Regions from separate parts of the Aliiglaciecola sp. LCG003 genome, predicted to be linked through region 3. Evidence: predicted binding sites of a transcription regulator. Region 3 holds the regulator's gene; each other region holds the start of a gene.
What was found. The regulator ArgR, encoded in region 3, controls arginine synthesis, uptake and breakdown. The targets are predictions, from matches to a motif close to ANTGAATANNTATTCANT.
Positions count from the first base shown of each region.

Region 1: a site for ArgR is predicted at 3,453-3,470, ahead of QR722_RS02885 (aspartate aminotransferase family protein). Genes of this name have one in related genera too.
Region 2: a site for ArgR is predicted at 4,202-4,219, ahead of gltA (citrate synthase). Genes of this name have one in related genera too.

Region 1 is NZ_CP128185.1:683,574-690,291, forward strand. Features, by position in the region: gene astD (succinylglutamate-semialdehyde dehydrogenase) at 1-973, opposite strand, end outside; gene astA (arginine N-succinyltransferase) at 994-2,028, opposite strand; gene QR722_RS02885 (aspartate aminotransferase family protein) at 2,060-3,265, opposite strand; gene QR722_RS02890 (IS110 family RNA-guided transposase) at 4,387-5,412, opposite strand; gene QR722_RS02895 (anthranilate synthase component II) at 5,443-6,081, opposite strand; gene trpS (tryptophan--tRNA ligase) at 6,096-6,718, opposite strand, start outside.
Region 2 is NZ_CP128185.1:1,872,066-1,878,783, forward strand. Features, by position in the region: gene QR722_RS08015 (mannose-1-phosphate guanylyltransferase/mannose-6-phosphate isomerase) at 1-883, shown strand, start outside; gene QR722_RS08020 (phosphohexomutase domain-containing protein) at 884-2,332, shown strand; gene QR722_RS08025 (DUF3429 domain-containing protein) at 2,398-2,823, opposite strand; gene gltA (citrate synthase) at 2,886-4,166, opposite strand; gene sdhC (succinate dehydrogenase, cytochrome b556 subunit) at 4,569-4,943, shown strand; gene sdhD (succinate dehydrogenase, hydrophobic membrane anchor protein) at 4,937-5,287, shown strand; gene sdhA (succinate dehydrogenase flavoprotein subunit) at 5,284-6,718, shown strand, end outside.
Region 3 is NZ_CP128185.1:3,652,353-3,659,070, reverse strand. Features, by position in the region: gene QR722_RS15905 (endonuclease/exonuclease/phosphatase family protein) at 1-1,144, shown strand, start outside; gene argR (transcriptional regulator ArgR) at 1,174-1,638, opposite strand; gene mdh (malate dehydrogenase) at 1,884-2,819, shown strand; gene QR722_RS15890 (hypothetical protein) at 2,866-3,285, opposite strand; gene ppc (phosphoenolpyruvate carboxylase) at 3,373-5,997, opposite strand; gene bamJ (BamJ family beta-barrel-assembly machinery protein) at 6,338-6,718, shown strand, end outside.

The DNA.
Region 1 (6,718 bases), 1.4 Mb from region 3:
TCATTGCACCCATAAAAGGTTGTTCCGAAGCGTCGTATTGACCCACGGTGATTTTTTTGGTGACTTCAATCAGCCGAGCAAGGATTGCATCACCCTGAGGTGTGTTCTCAATAAATAAACGACGAGCACAGGTACAACGTTGGCCAGAGGTGACGAATGCTGATTGCACTATATCATGCACTGCAGCATCAATATCGCTTACACCTTTAACGATTAGAGGGTTATTACCGCCCATTTCCAAGGCCAAGATTTTACCTGGGTGACCAGAGAATTGTTCGTGCAAAATTTTACCAGTGCGAGAGCTACCTGTGAAAAACAAACCATCTAAGCCAGTGTGACCGGCTAACGCTTTGCCTGTTTCAACTTCACCTTGTACTAGGTTAAGCACGCCACTTGGTAAGCCGGCCTGTTGCCATATTTTAACCATCTTTTCAGCCACTAACGGCGTGAGGTCGCTAGGTTTAAACACTATGGTGTTACCTGCTAGCAGTGCCGGAACAATGTGGCCGTTAGGTAAATGACCTGGGAAGTTGTACGGGCCAAACACTGCCACTACACCATGTGGCTTATGGCGAATAAATGCCTTGCCCACCGGCATAGGGTTTTCTACTGTACCGGTTCTCTCTTGGTAGGCTTTTTCGGAAATACCGATTTTGCCGATCATTGCAGCCACTTCTGTTGCCGTTTCCCATAAAGGCTTACCGGTCTCTTGAGCAATGGTCAAGGCGAGATCTTGTTTGTTTTCGCCAAGTAATTCCGCATATTTTTTTACGATAGCTAAGCGCTGTTCAAAACTCAAGTCACTCCATGCTAAAAAAGCTTGGCGGGCCGCGTTTACTGCACTGTCTATTTGTTCCGCTGAGGCTGACATGGCTTCCCATATAACGGCTTTCTTGGCAGGGTCGATAGATTGGATTTTGTGACCTTTACCAAGGTGCCAGTCACCTGCAATATAATGTGCTTGTGTATTCATAACTAAGCTCCTTGAACTACTTAACAGCTAATTTGAGTTGGCGCAAAACGAATAAAATCTCCATCGACAACACCAAGTGCCTTTGCACTATTTGCATCGATGTAGGCAATTTGGGCTTCTTTATCTATCTGTAATTGGGCGGTTAACGCCTTGAAGTCCTTGACCAAAGTGTTAATTACATAACACATTTCGCCTTGCTTAGATTTTTCATCATTTACTTTAATCGCCATTTTACGGCTAGCTTGCGCGGTACGTATATGGTTAATATTTGCTTCGACTGTTGGACCTGCGTCAAATATATCGACGTATCCTTGGCAGTAAAAACCTTCTTGTTGAAGTAACTGCAGTGCTGGACGGGTTTTCTCATGCACCTGACCTATGACCGCTTGAGCAGCTTTGCTGAGCAAACTGACATAAATCGGATATTTCGGCATAAGCTCGGCAATAAATACTTTATCGCCAATACCGGTAAGATAATCCACTGTAGGGAAGTCCATCGAGAAAAAATGTTCCTCTAGCCATTGCCAGAAAGGGGAGGCGCCATGTTCATCACTCACCCCGCGCATTTCTGCGATTACCGTTTGAGCGAAACGTTGCTCATGCTCTACCATGAATAAGAAGCGAAACTTCGATAACAATCTACCATTACTGCCTTTCCGAGCATTTTCTCTGAGGAATAATGTGCAAATTTCTGACACGCCAGTATAGTCATTGCACAGGGTTAATATGTCTACCGTATTGTGAATGTTCAACTCTCGTGAAGCATGCACAACTTTACCTAAATGGTAGTGGTAAAATGCATCTTTGGTTCCGACGGTAGCTTCTATACCACTGGTGCCGACTACTTCTCCGGTCTCAGTGTCTTCCATAACAAACAGATAGCTCTCGCTACTTGGTTCAGTGACCGTCTGCAAGAACGACGCTTCTGAGCGTTCAATCTTGCTACGTAATAAGTCTTCGTTTACCGGTAGAGACGTAAAGCCAATACCGGACTCAACAGCGATGCTATGCAGCGCTGAATAGTCTTTTGATGCGATAGGACGGATCACTTTCATATTTGAATGCTCTTCATAATTAACTGCGAAGTTATTCGCCTACGACCTGCGCTACCGCTAGTTCGAATCGTTCTAAGCCTTGCTTAATGTCTGCATCAGGTATAACTAATGAGGGCGCAAAACGAACCACGTTAGCACCGGCAATCAAACACATTAATTTGTGTTGGGTAGCAGCGTTAAGAAAATCCCGTGCCCGACCTTTGTATTTTTCATTTAGCGCACAGCCTAATAACAAGCCTTTGCCGCGCACTTCATCGAAAACATGATATTTGTCATTAATTGCCTGTAAGCCATCACGGAAAAGCTGTTCTTTTCGAAACACGCCTTCTAGTACCTCTGGCTGATTAACAATATCAAGGGCTCTTTCTGCAACAGCACAAGCTAAAGGGTTGCCTCCATATGTACTGCCGTGGGTACCAGGTTTTAAACTTGCAGCAATCTTGGCTGTGGTAAGCATAGCGCCGATTGGGAATCCGCCGCCTAGTGCCTTAGCCGAGGTTAGGATGTCAGGAGTAACGCCTAAACCCATATAAGCATATAAATGACCTGTACGACCCACACCCGATTGGACTTCGTCAAAAATCAATAAGGCATTGTGCTTGTCACATAGTGCGCGAACGCCTTCAACAAATTCTTGAGTCGGGCTAATAATACCGCCTTCACCTTGCAATGGCTCCATCATAACAGCACAGGTTTTGTCTGACATGATAGCTTCTAGAGCTGATAAATCGTTGTAATCAACGTGTTGAATTGCTCCAGGCTTAGGACCGAACCCATCAGAATAGGCAGCTTGGCCACCAACGGTTACGGTGAAGAATGTACGACCGTGAAACCCTTGGTTAAAGGAAATAATTTGATTCTTTTCTTCGCCGAAATGTTCTATTGCATACCGACGAGCTAATTTAAGTGCAGCTTCATTCGCTTCTGCGCCTGAGTTTGCAAAATAAACACGTTCAGCAAACGTGGCGTTGGTTAACTTTTTAGCTAGACGCAAGGCTGGCTCATTAGTGAATACATTGCTCAAATGCCAAAGTTTTTCGCCTTGCTCTTTAAGCGCCGCAACTAACTCAGGATGACAATGACCCAAGACATTAACCGCAATACCGCCAGCAAAATCGATATATTCATTGCCATCTTGATCCCAAACACGAGAGCCTTCGCCTTTGACTGGCACCAACGCAGCAGGATTGTAGTTAGGGACCATTACTTCATCAAACGTATCACGAGTTACTTGCATTTGTTACCTCACTTAAATTACTTGCCAATGAAGGTTGTTTCTACAACATCATCACTATTATCGGGTATCAATGGTCTTTAGGGGACCAATTTTGACTGCGCATTGTGTCAGATTTTAAACAAATTGTCTCTAGTAAAACAGGCGGAATCCCTTAATAATAAAGGGGTTCCGCTAAATTTGCAGGAAATGTGAATAACTATTTAATCTAGCTTGATGCTTTTTCTCATAACGTGACACCCATGTTTATATCAGGACACCCATCTTATTAAGTTGACACCCATGTTAATAACATGACACCCATGTTATTACGATGATACCAAGGCTTATAAAATGCTTAGGTTTAGAGCATCAGCCATAAGAAGAGGGCTGAATACTGTAATCATATAGAACATTAGATTAGATGAAATTCGAAGTGTGTTGGAATTTAAGGTGGGTGTCCTGATAACAACATGGGTGTCACAAAACTATGTATTCTATTTAAATAAGCGCTGAATCCTTTAATCACTTGCTTGCATGATTATGTGAAATAAATGCAACCAAATGACCTAAAAAAAGGTGCAAGTGCTAAGATTCAACATATAACTGACCCAAAGACGGGGTTTTCAGTATACACATGGCGTCTTTAGGAATATGAAAGTTGGGCAACAAGGTCTTGTTTCATCTAGCTTGATATTTTCTGTTACAACGTGAAACTCATGTTTATCTCAGGACATATATGGACGCTCCCCTGATGTCAACGTACTAATTGCCCCTTCGTGCTGATTTTCTGCACGAATTACGTTTTTACTATTCTATTACCGCTAGTCTGTTGTCTTGAAGGCAGTCTAAAATGGCTTAGTTCTGACATATATTCAGGCTCTTTATTAGCGTTGGTTTAATCAACGCTGGCCTCTGATGAACTCCGAACCTTATCGCCTAAAAACACCCAGTCGGATTGTTATCCGTGTCTAAGTCTGGCTTTGATGAGGTAGGTAGACCGTTTTCTTCATCATTTTATGACTAAGCGGGGTAGGTAAAGTAAGTGTTATCCCGTGTCTTGCCTTCCACAACACCCACACAGGCTTGGTGCCTTTGTCCTACACGGAATTGAGCTCGACAGGGATAACGTAAAGTGATTCATGTTATGCGCTCACTTGTGAGGACGTAACGCGATAGTGCTCCTGACGTGTGAGCAATATCCAGATTAAACGTGCTAAACGATGGGCGACGGCGACTGCCACTTTATTAAACGGCTTGGTAACGCGAAGTTTAGTGGCCCACAGTGATAACGGATCAGTTCTTTGCGCGGCACGACTCACGACAGACCGCGCACCATGTACCAGTTGTTTACGTAAATAACGGTCTCCGCGTTTGGTAATGCCGCCCATCTTACTGATATTGCCTGAGGCGTGTTGTTTAGGCGTCAGCCCTAACCACACGGCAAATTCTTTGGGATTATTAAACGCCTGGCCTTTATCAATGGCGGCTAAAAACGCTGAGGCATTAATGAAACCAATCCCTGGGATGCTGAGCAATATTTTGCCACTTTCACTGTTATTAACAAAGTGATGCAATTGCTGCTCAATGGCCTTGATGCGAGAGCGTGTGTCTTCATATTCTGCCTTTAACGCGCGCATCATGGTTCTCAACTGGTTACTGCGTTGTTCGCTATCAATTACTTGGGCTAATCCTGCACACAAGGCCACGTGGCCACAAGGAAATATTACCCCAAATTCACTTAACAACCCGCGTATCTGGTTACTCAGGGCCGTTTTGTTTCTAATTAAGCGCTCTCGAATTCGATGCAAGCAATTAATTTCTTGCTGTTGCTCAGATTTTACGGGGACAAAGCGGATATGTGAGCGCTGGCTGGCTTCTGCTATGGCAAAAGCATCGTTATGGTCATTCTTGTTGCCTCGCACAAAAGGCGTGACATGTTGGGCTGGTATAAGCTTGGTATCATGACCTAATTTAGCAATTTCACGCCCCCAGTAATGCGATGAATAACAGGCTTCCATCACCACCAACGTAGGTGGTTGTTGGCGCATAAAATCAAGTAGCTCAGTCCGTTTTAATTTCTTATTAAATTGCGGTTTAATATGTTCATTTACTCCGCACACTTGAAATACAGTCTTTGCCAAATCGATGGTAATTGTTTTAAGCTTCATATTGGACGTTCCCTATGTAAATAGTCTTGTTTAAGAACTACTATTTTGGCGCATTGACGCCGTATTGGGGAGCGTCCATCTCATCACCCACGTGTTGGATAAATACAAAAAGTTTGACAATATCTGATGCCCAGATCTTGTTAATAATGATTCTGGGTGAAATTGCACTCCCATCACGGGCATCTCTTTGTGTTCAATGGCCATTGGTTCAACTCCGAACTTTCCATTGCACCAAGCCGTCATTGAAAACTCGCTAGGAATACTATTCTTTTCTAAGATTAGAGAATGATATCGGGTCGCTTCAAACGGGTTATTCACATTGTCAAATAATGCCGAGCCTGAGTGGTTTACATTTGAAGTTTTACCGTGCATTATATTTTCCGCGACTTCAACTTTAGCACCAAACACTTGGCCGATTGCCTGATGTCCGAGACACACTCCCAACATGGGGATTTTGCCAGCGAACTTATCGATTGCTTCCAAAGTAATACCTGCGTCATTTGGGGTACATGGACCAGGCGAAAAAACAAGCTGCTGCGGCGCTAAGCGGGAAATTTCAGTACAGCTTAGCTTATCATTTCTTACAACCTTGACCGTCGCTCCGAGTTCCCGAAAGTAACGGGCAAGATTGTGCGTAAATGAATCGTAATTATCAATCAGTAGCAACATAAAAAGGGTGTTAGCTAAGGCTTAGCTATAAAACCAACCGCCTCATATACTTTTTTAAGTGTCTTTGATGCTCTTTCGCTGGCTTTTTCCGCGCCGCTTCGCATGATTTGGTCCAAATGCGCACGGTCCGAACGAAGTTGATGGTATCTTGTTTGGATAGGCTCCAACAGCGCTACAACAGCATCTGCAACATCACCTTTCAAATGACCGTACATCTTGTCCTCATATGCTGGAACAAGAGTTTCTATACTTTCACCTGTGGCACAAGATAGTAACGTCAGTAAGTTAGACACACCTGGTTTCTCCGCCACATCATAGTAGATGCGCGCTTTTTCATCGGAATCAGTAACCGCTCGTTTAATTTTTTTACTGATTTTTTTACTATCTTCTAGTAAACCGACAAAATTATTGGGATTAGTATCGGATTTAGACATTTTCTTATTCGGTTCTTGCAGACTCATTATTCGAGCGCCGAATTCTGGAATAAACGGATCCGGAATGGTGAGGACTTCGCCATACAAATTGTTAAATCTCGTTGCGATATCACGAGTCAATTCCAGATGTTGCTTTTGATCTTCACCTACAGGAACATGATTCGCCTGATAGGCCAAGATATCTGCCGCTTGTAATACCGGAT
Region 2 (6,718 bases), 1.8 Mb from region 3:
ATATATCGATAACGGCGATTATTTTTGGAACAGCGGTATGTTCATGTTCAAAGCATCCCGCTATTTACAAGAATTAGAAAAATTTGCCCCCAAGATGCTCGAAATCTGTAAACAAGCCATCTCTACCGAAGCCAAAGACTTGGATTTTGTCAGAATCGATTCCGCTATCTTTGCCACTTGCCCAGATGATTCGGTTGATTACGCGGTGATGGAAAAAACCGACGATGCCGCTATGGTGCCCTTAAATGCGGGTTGGAATGATGTCGGTAGCTGGTCTTCATTGTGGGAAACAGCAGATAAAAAAGATAGTCAGGGAAATGTCACTGTCGGTGATGTGATGTTAGCTGATGTGCGTAACAGTTATGTTAATTCTGAGCAGCGCTTAATTGCAGTAGTCGGCTTAGATGATGTGGTAGTGGTTGAGACCAAAGATGCGATTTTGGTAGCCAATAAAAACAAAGTCCAAGATATCAAAACCATAGTTAATAGCCTAAAACAGCAACATCGACCAGAATTCGAATTCCACCGCGAGGTTTTTCGTCCTTGGGGAAGTTATGATTCTATCGATAACGGCCAACGTTTTCAGGTTAAGCGCATAACCGTTAATGCCGGTGAAAAATTGTCGGTGCAAATGCATCATCATCGTGCAGAGCATTGGATCGTTGTCTCGGGAACCGCAAAGGTCACTAATGGCGACAAAACCTTCTTAGTTACTGAAAATGAATCAACCTATATTCCTATCGGCGTGGTTCATGCTTTGGAGAATCCAGGCAAATTACCGCTAGAGTTGATTGAAGTTCAATCTGGTAGTTATTTGGGCGAAGACGATATCGTAAGATTTTCTGACCGCTATGGCCGTAGCCAAGACAAGAAGGGCAAGTAAATGCAGATCAGTTGTTTCAAAGCTTATGATATACGCGGAAAATTAATCGAACAATTAGATGAAAATGTCGCGTATCGCATTGGCCGCGCCTATGCACAATTTTTAAACGCTAAGCGTGTTGTTGTTGGCGGCGATGTACGCCATACCTCTGCACCGTTGAAGCTGGCGTTAAGCGCTGGTTTGATAGACGGTGGTGCCGAAGTCATTGACTTGGGAATGACAGGTACAGAAGAAATATACTTCGCTACCAAACACTTAGGTGTTGATGGTGGTATCGAAGTGACTGCTAGTCATAATCCAATTGATTACAACGGCATGAAACTGGTTAAGGCCGGCTCCCGACCCATCAGTGGTGACACCGGGTTGTTTGCAATTAAAGATATTGCCGAGCAATTCGAACAGTCTGACGTTGATGCACGCTTAGCATTTTACGCTGAAAAAATTGCTTCAGATGAAGCATTTCTTAAAGGGCAGGGCAGTGTCACTGTGGCTAAATTGGCTGATACAGGCCACTACACCATTAAGTCTTGCATGCCAGCATATGTTGAACATATGTTATCTTACGTGGACTTGGCCAAATTTAAGCCACTCAAATTAGTGGTCAATGCTGGTAATGGTGCTGCAGGAGATGCGCTTGATGCAATTGAACAGCAACTGATTGCCCATGGTATCCCGATAGAAATTATTAAAGTGCATCATCAAGCCAATGGCGACTTCCCACATGGTATTCCGAATCCATTGCTACCGGAGAGCCGCGCGGACACGGCTAATGCTGTGATCAATAATAAGGCTCATATGGGAATTGCTTGGGATGGTGATTTTGACCGGTGTTTCTTGTTTGATGAAAAAGGCGATTTTGTTGAAGGTTATTATATTGTCGGCCTGCTGGCCAAAGCCTTTTTAGATAAAGATAGCAACAGTAAGATCATTTACGACCCCAGAGTTTACTGGAATACTGAAGATATCGTGCAAGCTGGCGGTGGTACACCGATAAAAAGTAAAACCGGCCATGCGTTTATCAAAGAGCGGATGCGCGCTGAGGATGCCGTATATGGCGGTGAAATGAGTGCTCACCATTATTTCCGTGATTTCGCATATTGCGATTCTGGCATGATCCCTTGGTTGTTGGTGGCTGAGTTACTCTGTACTTCTGGCCGATCTTTGTCTGAGCTGGTGAAACAGCGTATTGCAGCGTTTCCCTCTTCTGGTGAAATAAATAGTTTGCTGAGTGATGCGGATGCCGCTTTGAAAAGAGTTATCGACGCATATCAACCTCACGCCAGCGTGATCGATAATACCGATGGCGTAGGCTTAGAGTTTGGTAATTGGCGCTTTAATTTGCGTAAATCAAACACCGAACCTGTTATTCGTCTTAATGTGGAGTCTCGTGGAGATATCCCCTTGATGGAGCAGAAAACCAAAGAGCTGCTAGATCTTATCCGCGCTTAACTAAATCAAGTAGCAGTCAGCTTTTGAGTTGATTGCTACTTAGCTCAAGTTCTGCGGCCAGCAGCTTAGAAACCAGTATAAAGCAGCCAAATCATCATCAAATGCCCACCCATACTGATGGCAGTTAAGCGTATTCGTAATGAGCGATACCAAACTTGCTGATCCATTACACTAAATTCGTAAATCAACACCAGTAGATAGCAACACAGTAGTACCCAAAGTACATTCATTGCCGGTAGTAATGCTAGGGCAAACCAGCCGATTAGACTCGGTAGCATGGCAATGTACAACTGTGAGCTAGATTTATCGAAACGGATTGCATCCTGCCACAATACACCGCCAAGAAATGACAAAATGATGACGGAGTATTGGTTGAAGAAGCTCACTCCTTCGAAGAAGGATACTGTGCCCCAAACGGTCAAAAAAGGCAGTAATATAAATGGGATGAGTCCGGCATATCCGAGAATTTGACAGTGGATGGCTTTATTCATATGCAACGTCCAACGAAAAAAATAGCGCCATTTGGCGCTATTTTAGTGAGTGATATTAAAAATTACTTTTTAATAGGGGTATATTTACGTTGTACTTCACCCGTATATAATTGACGAGGACGACCGATTTTTTGACCGGGCTGGCTCAACATTTCATGCCAATGAGAAACCCAACCTACGGTTCTTGCCAAAGCAAAAATACAGGTAAACATATTGGTTGGAATACCAATTGCTTTGAGGATGATACCGGAATAAAAATCAACGTTCGGGAACAACTTCTTCTCAGCGAAGTAGGGGTCGCTCAACGCAATTCTTTCCAGTTCCATCGCTACATTTAGCAAAGGATCATCGATTTTTAGTTCTTCCAACACTTCATGACAACTTTCACGCATAACTGTTGCACGAGGATCAAAGTTTTTATAAACCCTATGACCAAAACCCATTAAACGGAAAGGGTCGTTCTTGTCTTTAGCACGAGCGATAAATTCAGGTATACGGTCTACTGAACCGATCTCTTGTAGCATGTTTAGACATGCTTCATTTGCGCCACCATGGGCTGGTCCCCACAATGAGGCAACACCTGCAGCGATACATGCATAAGGGTTAGCACCTGAAGAACCAGCTAAACGCACGGTGGAAGTTGAAGCGTTTTGCTCGTGATCGGCATGCAGTGTGAAAATTCTATCCATTGCTCTGGACACTGCAGGGCTGAGCACATAATCCTCTGCAGGAACAGAGAACATCATATTTAAGAAGTTTTCTGCATAGCTAAGGTTATTCTTAGGATAAACAAAAGGTTGTCCAACACTGTATTTGTAACACATTGCCACTAGAGTGGGCATTTTAGCCACTAAGCGGTATGCACTGCGCAGACGTTGTTCCGGATCTGAAATATCTAAATCATCATGATAAAAACTTGCTAACGCACCCACTGTTCCGCATAGCATTGCCATCGGATGAGCATCGCGTCTAAAGCCCCTAAAGAAGTTAGTTACTTGATCATGGACCAAAGTGTGGTGGGTGATAGTATTTTTAAAATCTGCATACTCTTCAGACGTCGGCGTTTTGTCGTGTAATAACATGTAGCACACTTCAATATAATCAGCATCACGGGCTAATTCTTCGATAGAGTAACCACGATGTAATAACACACCCTTAGCGCCATCAATGAAGGTAATGGATGATTCGCATGAACCAGTAGCCATAAAACCAGGGTCAAAAGTAAAATAACCATGCGCACCTAAAGAACGAACATCAATTACATCGTTCCCAGCAGTACCCGATAAAATCGGAAGCTCTACTTCTTTATCACCTACTTTTAAAATGGCTTTCTGTTCTGCCATAAGATGTTCTCCTCAGACTAGTTCTGTAGACGTTAAATGAATATATTTTCAACGACCTTGAAAAAAAGTGTCGCTATTTGTACTTATAAAGTCACATTAAGTCAATTTTAATGCGTGAATGGTTAATATATATTCTGATGATGGACCAATAGTATACGATGTAAACATTAACTTTGGTTCATAACACTTTAATAAAGAACAAAAATTGTAATTAATCAAAACGCTGGATATACTTTGATGCATTAAATGCGCTGAAAATGCTTAATTGTTAAAGGTTTAACGTTTTATTAACAATACTTTAACCTTAGAGCCGTTTTGAACAGAAAATGTCATTTAATGGATTAAAGGTAAATCCTTTAGTTTTTAAATATAATATCCCTACGATGATTACAGGCACATAAAGTGAAAAAACAAAGACCAGTAAATCTACAACTCAATACAATTAGCTTTCCTCCATCAGCCATTGTTTCCATTTTACATAGAGTCACCGGCGTTGCTATGTTCTTCGCGATGATTTTTGTGATCTGGGCATGGGCTGTTTCAGTATCATCCAGTGAAGGATTCGCGCTGGTAACCGACGTCATGTCAGGCCCTCTTGGAAAATTTGTTGCTATAGGCACCATTTCCGCCCTTACCTATCACATCCTTGGCGGCATCAGGCATGTCATTATGGATATGGGACATTGGGAAGAGCTTGAATCAGGTGACATCAGTGCAAAAGCGACAATCGGATTGTGGTTGGTATTAACCGTGGTAGTAGGGGTAGCATTATGGTAACAAATCAAGCAAGTTTAAAACGTAATGGTGTGCAGGACTTTGTCACCTTGCGAGCAACAGCGTTGCTCATCACCTTATTCTCTTTTTACATGATGTACTTTTTCATCTCCACGCCTACGGTAACATTCGAAGTATGGCAAGATCTGTTTTCAGGTATGTTTATGAAGGTGTTTACCTTAGCGACTCTGATCGCGGTGATGTTTCATGTACGTATTGGTTTGTGGCAGATATTAACAGATTACGTTAAAGCGCCAGGATTACGGGCAACGTTGCAATATGTACTTAACATTATTGCCTTTGTATATGTTGCGGTAGGTTTATTTGTTTTGTGGGGTGTTAAGTGAGTATTCCAGTTCATGAGTTCGATGCAGTCGTTGTTGGCGCAGGTGGTGCAGGTATGCGCGCCGCACTACAAATTTCTCAATCAGGCAAATCTTGTGCATTGTTGTCTAAAGTTTTTCCCACTCGCTCTCACACTGTTTCTGCACAAGGCGGGATCACTGTTGCTTTAGGGAATGCCCATGAAGATAACTGGGAATGGCATATGTATGACACCGTTAAGGGCTCTGATTACATCGGCGACCAAGACGCTATTGAATATATGTGCAAAACCGGTCCAGAAGCCATTATTGAAATGGAGAACATGGGATTACCATTTTCACGTTTCGAAAACGGAAAAATTTACCAACGTCCTTTCGGTGGTCAATCGCAGAATTTCGGCGGAGAGCAGGGTGCTCGTACTGCAGCAGCAGCTGATAGAACAGGTCATGCGTTATTACATTTGCTTTATCAGCAAAATGTTAAAAACAAAACTAAAGTATTCAGTGAATGGTATGCACTAGATTTGGTCAAGAACCAAGACGGTGATGTAGTTGGTTGTACCGCTATTGATATTGAATCTGGTGAAGTGGTTTACTTTAAATCTAAAGCCGTGGTTTTAGCCACTGGTGGTGCTGGTCGCATCTACGCGTCAACTACCAATGCCCACATTAACACCGGTGACGGTGTAGGCATGGCATTACGTGCAGGTGTTCCTGTACAAGACATGGAAATGTGGCAGTTCCACCCAACTGGTATCGCTGGTGCAGGTACCTTGGTCACTGAAGGTTGCCGTGGCGAAGGTGGTTACTTGTTGAATAAAGACGGTGAGCGCTTCATGGAACGTTATGCGCCTAATGCTAAAGATTTGGCCGGTCGTGACGTAGTCGCACGCTCTATGATGACAGAAATTCGAGAAGGTCGCGGTTGTGAAGGCCCTTGGGGAGTGCACCTTAAACTCAAATTAGATCATCTGGGTAAAGACGTACTTGAATCTCGTCTACCAGGTATTCTTGAATTGTCTCGCACTTTTGCACACGTTGACCCTGTTAAAGAGCCGATCCCAGTTATTCCAACCTGTCACTATATGATGGGGGGGATTCCGACTAACGTAGACGGTCAAGCGCTCAGCATAGACAAAGATGGCAAAGAGAAGCCTATTCCTGGATTATTTGCCTGCGGTGAAATCGCTTGCGTCTCTGTGCATGGGGCAAACCGTCTAGGCGGCAACTCGCTACTTGACCTTGTAGTATTTGGCAGAGCGACTGGCTTACATTTGGGCAAAGCAATCGATCAAATTGAATCCCGTGAAGCCTCTCAAACTGAAGTAGATGAAGCACTAGTGCGCTTTAATCGTTGGGAAGGTTCCACTGCTGGTAAAGGTGAAGACCCAGTCCAAATCAAGAAAGACCTACAAAAATGCATGCAGCTAAACTTCTCAGTATTCAGAGAAGGTG
Region 3 (6,718 bases):
ACTAATTACTATGACATCAAGCCAGGCTGAAACAATCCGAGTTGCTACCTTTAATGTCAGCATGGAGGCGGGTAATTATGTTGAAACAGGACAAACCCTTGACCCGCTAGCGCTGACAAAGCAATTAGCTAGCGGTAAGCATCAACAGATTAAAAATATTGCGCAAATTATTCAGCGGGTGCGACCGGATATACTGCTGCTCAACGAGTTTGATTATATACCTGACGCTAACAAGGGCGTGTTAGCCTTTATCCGTAATTACCTGAATGTCTCCCAAGGCGAGGCACAAGCGATTGACTATCGGTATTATTATACGGCAGCGGTTAATACCGGTGTACCTAGTGGTCAAGACTTAAATCATGATGCAAAGGTTGAGTCAGCAGGTCAAGATGCCTTTGGCTATGGTCAATATCCTGGTCAATACGGTATGCTACTACTAAGCAAATTCCCTATAGATGATAAGCAAGTAAGAACTTTCCTGTACTTCTTATGGAAAGATATGCCTGAGGGTCTACTGCCTAGTATTAAGGCCGCTGATGGAACGCCATGGTATAGCGAAGCTGCAAAGCAAGTAATGCGTCTATCCTCGAAATCCCACTGGGATGTGCCGATTAATATCAATGGCCAAGTTTTACACATACTCGCCAGCCATCCCACACCGCCAGTCTTTGACGGGCCTGAAAATCGCAATGGTAAACGTAACCATGATGAGATCCGTTTTTGGGTCGATTATTTATCGGCTGCTAAGCGTGCAGAGTATATTTACGATGACCAAGGTAAGCGAGGTGGATTTAGGGGTAGTCGATTTGTGCTGTTAGGCGATTTAAATGCTTCTGAGCATGAAGGGGATAGATTTGGCTCAAGCATAAAAGCTTTACTACAGCACTCTGCTGTTGCGCAGTACTCTATGCCAGTCAATCAGTCCGGTCAGTTACTGCGGCCTGAAAATCCGTTTGCAAGCCTGCATACTGCGCAATGGGGTTTACAGGTAGATTATGTGCTGCCTTCTAAAGCGGGGTTGAAGGCGGTGGATGCAGGGATATTCTGGCCGGGTACAAACAGTGCAGATTACAACTTGATTAAAGATCGACAATCATCTTCGGATCATCGACTTGTGTGGGCAGACGTTAAGGTGCTGGAGTGAATTAACTCCAGCGGTTCATTTTGTGATAGTTATACGTTGTCGAACAAGGCTACTACTCTTTGTAGGGTATCTTCGATATTGCTAACATCAGCAGGGGCAATGAAAATCGTATCGTCTCCTGCTATGGTGCCCAATACCCCATCTTTTTGGCTCAATGAGTCAAGCAATCTAGCAATCAACTGAGCAGCGCCAGGACTGGTGCGGATAATAACCATAACATTATTGTGCACCACATCGAGTACCAACTGCCTAAGGGGACTTTTAGCGGTTGGCATGCCCATCTCTGGTGGCAAACAATAAACCATATCGCCACGTGCGTTGCGAGTCCGTACAGCGCCAAATTTACTGAGCATCCTAGAGACTTTAGATTGACTAATGCTACCAAAGTTTTGCTGTTTGAGAGCGTCTACGATGCCCCCTTGGGAACCAAAGCTTTCTGCTTTTAAAATATCTTTAAATGCTTTGATTAATTCTTCTTGTTTATTATTTGACATGCCACCCTCATATTTAGCTGCTATAGTTTGACACAATCTTATGGGTGTCGAAAGCACGAAGTGCCTTATTGATTTCGCTGTTTTTAAACCAGCTTGTTATAAGCTGATTTAATTAGGACTTAATCATTATGTTGAATACTGAGTATAGTGCCCATATATAGCCTTTTTATTAGGTATAAATTGTATTTTTTGATGGCTTGCATTAGTGTTTGCCGTCATTCTTAACGTTCCCACAGGAGACAACTATGAAAGTAACGGTATTAGGTGCTGCAGGCGGTATAGGTCAGGCCCTTTCTCTATTATTAAAAACCCAGTTACCAGCAGGATCTGAATTAGCATTATATGATGTTGCCCCTGTCGTTCCAGGCGTTGCCGTTGACCTTAGTCATATTCCTACCGACGTTAAAGTTGAAGGTTTTGGCAAAGATGACTTAGCGCAAGCGTTAAACGGTTCTGACATCGTATTGATTCCTGCAGGCGTTCCCCGTAAGCCTGGTATGGATCGTTCTGACTTATTCAATATCAATGCTGGCATTGTTAAGAATCTGGTTGAAGGTATCGCAGATAATTGCCCTGAAGCTTGTACTTGTATTATTACCAACCCAGTTAATACTACAGTTGCAATTGCTGCTGAAACATTGAAGGCAAAAGGCGTTTACAATAAAAACAAATTGTTTGGTGTGACTACCCTTGATGTGATCCGCGCGGAAACATTTGTTGCTGAACTTAAAGGCTTGAACACAGCAAGTGTGCATGTCCCGGTTATCGGCGGTCACTCAGGCACCACGATTCTTCCTCTTCTTTCTCAGGTTGAAGGTGTATCTTTCAGTGATGAAGAAGTGGCAAGCCTTACTCACCGTATTCAAAACGCGGGTACTGAAGTGGTTGAAGCGAAAGCCGGCGGCGGGTCTGCAACGCTTTCTATGGGACAGGCAGCAGCACGATTCTGTTTATCTTTAGTCGCAGCAATGAAAGGTGACAACGTAGTAGAGTACACTTATGTTGAAACCAATAGTGCTGATGCCGCTTTCTTCTCACATCCTGTTCGATTAGGTCCTAACGGTGTAGAAGAAATTCTACCTTATGGAGAGCTAAGTGATTTTGAGCAAAAAGCAAAAGAATCTATGCTTGAAGGCTTGCGTGGTGATATTGAACTAGGTGTGAAGTTTGTAAATGGCTAATCTTAGCTAAACAATAAATTTAAAATAAACCAGTTGCAGTTTTTACTCAGCTGGTTTTTTTGTTTTCGGGGGAGCACAGTTGTCGTGTAAGCCAATCCATCGCGGCTTCTTTGTTGGTGAAAAATTCAAAGGTCTCGCCCGCTAGCTGATATATGCTGGCAAGATGTGCCTTACTGAATGAAGGGTGAGCCGTATAGGTGACAATAATAGCAGTAGCAACTCTATTATGGGTTTTCTCTTGGCGTATAATTTGTTGCAGTTTTTTGGCCGCATCGGGCAAAAACGTACTGTTGCCGTGCATAATAGCTAACACTGCCCAGGGCTGCAAATAGAGCTCCTGTAGCATTTTTGTAGCTTCTTCATCCGTTGAACTGAGCATTTCGATATTCCACGGACCTGTGCCTTCGATAACTAATATATTGTTTTCACAAATGGCACTTAGTTGTCCATGACCGGGGAATTTCATTACTACTAAACCTACTAAACGTTAATATTTTGAGTGGGCCGACCAGCAAATCCTAGTCGACCCATGTGAACATTATAGCATTATTTTTTAACCTGTATTACGCATTCCTACGGCAATTCCGGTAATCGCAACCATCATCGCCCGTTCTAAAGTTGCATCATGTTGCTCATCAGATAATTTACGAATACGGCTGAGCAGTTCGATTTGCAGAAAGTGCAGGGGTTGCAAATATCCAGCGCGAATACTCATGGATTCTTTACCTTTTGGATCTGACTCCATTACACTTTGTTGCTTCAACAGCGACATGAGTAATTCTATGCTGTCGGCTAACTCCTCACGCAACGACTCACCAAAGTGCTGCAATTGCTCAGGAACAAGTCGATGATCATACTCTTCGCTGATACGGGCATCTGCTTTGTTAAACACCATGTCGAGCATAGACAAGCGGGAGTGAAAGAATGGCCAGTTTTGTAACATGTCATCGATTACTTCTTGATGACCGGCTTGCTGGGCACTTTGTACGGCTTTCATCACGCCCAACCATGAGGGCAAGACTAAACGGGTTTGCGCCCAAGCGAAAATCCAGGGTATGGCACGAAGACTCTCGATCCCACCAGTGGGTTTACGCTTGGCAGGACGACTACCTAAGGGTAATTTACCTAATTCTTGCTCAGGGGTTGCGACTCTAAAATAGGGCACAAAATTTTCATCATGGCGCACAGTTTGACGATAATTATCTCTGCCGGCTTCAGCCATCAAAGTGATAGCATCGCGCCAATCTTGCTTAGGTTTTGGGGGGGGAAATAATATGGCTTCAAGAATTGCACTTGCATAGATCCCAAGGCTGTTCTTAGCCAATTCAGCCATACCAAATTTGTAACGAATAGTCTCACCTTGTTCGGTGACTCTGAAACCGCCACTGAGTGAGCCAGGTGGTTGGGAATGAATCGCCGCGTGAGCGGGCAGTCCGCCTCGCCCAATGGTGCCGCCGCGACCATGAAAAAGAGTCAATTTGGTATTGTACTCTTCGGCTAATTGGACCAAAGATTCTTGAGACTCATATTGTGCCCAACCAGCGGCTAATGCCCCTGCATCTTTGGCCGAATCTGAATAACCGATCATGACAAATTGGGTACCTTGAATATATCCACGATACCAATCAATATTAAAGAGTTCGCGCATCACCTTTGGTGCGTTGTTTAAGTCGTCTAGGGTTTCAAACAGCGGCGCGACCGGCATAGGCCAATCGACTTGGGATTCCTTCAACAGCAGTTGCACGGCCAATACATCGGACGGTTGGCTCGCCATAGAAATGATATAAATGCCAAAACCTTGCTGACTATTTTGTGAGATGACTTTGCAGGTATCCAAGACTTCTTGCACATCTGCAGACGGTTGCCAATTAGAAGGTATTAATGGTCTTTTGGAGCCTAATTCACGCAGCAAAAAAGCCTGTTTATCTTGCTCATTCCAATTACTGTAATCACCCATTCCGAAATAGCGAGTTAGCTCGCCAAATACGTCAGCGTGGCGTTCAGAATCTTGACGAATATCAAGCTTTAGCAAATGTACGCCAAAGCAGTGCACACGACGGATTGAATCCAACAGCATGCCATCTGCAATCTTTTGCATACCGCAGGCATGCAGTGAACGATAACAATCGAGCAAGGGTTCAAGTAAATCTTCCTGACAGCTTATCCATGACGATGAATCCACCGGTTTATGAGCAAGATGTTCGCCGATTCCTTCTTGGGTGGCCCGCAAACGATTTAGCAGTGGTCTTAACAAGGCTCTGTAGGGTTCGCGGGCATCTTGACCTACTTTATCTCGAAACGCCTGATCACAGTCAGACATTGACAACTCAACCTGCAAGCGGTCGATATCCTTAGCAAATAGTCTCGCAGCGCATTTGCGCGCCAGTAGTAATACCTGTTGGGTCACTTCTGATGTCACATTCGGATTACCATCACGATCCCCACCCATCCACGAACTAAATTGCACTGGTGATGCATCAATCGGTAAGGATAGATTAAATTGCTGTTGTACCTTGGCGTCCAGCGAGCGAATAAAGGCAGGAACCGCGTCCCACAAGGAGTTTTCAATTACTGAAAAACCCCAACGAGCCTCATCCACAGGAGTAGGGCGGATGGTACGAATTTCCTCGGTATGCCACGCTTGGCTGATTAAATCAGCGATGCGGGTTTCAACCTCCTCACGCTCTTGTGCTGACAAGTAACTTTGATGCATTTTGCGAAGACAGCGCGCCAACTCGCTGTGTTTATGAATAAGGGTGCGACGTGTCACCTCTGTGGGGTGCGCCGTTAGGACCAAATCAATTTTAAGTTGCTCAAAGGCGGATGCAAACTTGTCCTGTTCAATATCAGCCGATTCAAGATGACTAAACAGCACACTGACAGGGTCATCTTCAGTGGTGATGCTATTAAATTCTTGCTCGGCAATATTAGCTAAGTTGAGAAATTGTGAGAATGCGCGACCAATGGTCAGCAAGTCATCGTTTTCTAGCTCTTGGAATAAACTTTTGAGCTGCTCAGTAGCTTGCTTTGTACCTTGATGAGATTCTCTGCCTGCTATGCGAATAGATTCAATTCGCTCAAGCCATGCATCACCCAGCTGTGCTCGGATGGTATCTCCCAGAGTTGTTCCCAAAAATCTCACTGACTCTTTCAATTGGATCGCAAGTTTCTCTGTCACATTTCCTCCATTAGGGTATTTAATCGCGTGTTAGGACTATATTACTGAAACCTTAACCATAAGGCGCACGTTTGTCCAAACTCATTAGTTATGCGTTATTCCAACACTAGTCAATAATTAACTCATCGGTAAATATATCGATAAATGCTTAGGTTGCATATGAATGTTCCGTTTAGCTTGATAAATGTTTTTGTCTATGCTTATAAATTAGAATCAATCAGCATTAAAATCGGCATATTTTTGATGCTCAAATGTCCATATTCGGCCATTTTGGGTATAAAGCCCCTTGTCGCTTGTGATAACATTAGCTATTTAATCCTACAACTAATTAGGAATCATAGTGACAGATAAATTTAACAGTATTGAGCGTCAAGCAAGTTACGGAATTGGTTACCAGATGGGTGAGCAATTGGCCGCTAACCCTTTTGACGGATTAGATATCGAAGCGGTTAAAACAGGCTTGGCGGATGCTTTTGCGAAACAAGCACCACAAGTCGACAATGAAGCCCTTGGTGCTGCATTTAATGAAATTCATCAGCGTATGCAAGCTGCTAAAGCAGAACAGCACAAAGGCGCTATCGATGAAGGCGTGGCGTTTTTGAGTGAAAATGCTAAACGTGCTGAAATCACTGTGACTCCTTCTGGGTTGCAGTACGAAGTGCTAGCGACTGGTGAAGGCGATAAGCCTAGTGCCGCTGCTACTGTTCGTACTCATTATCAT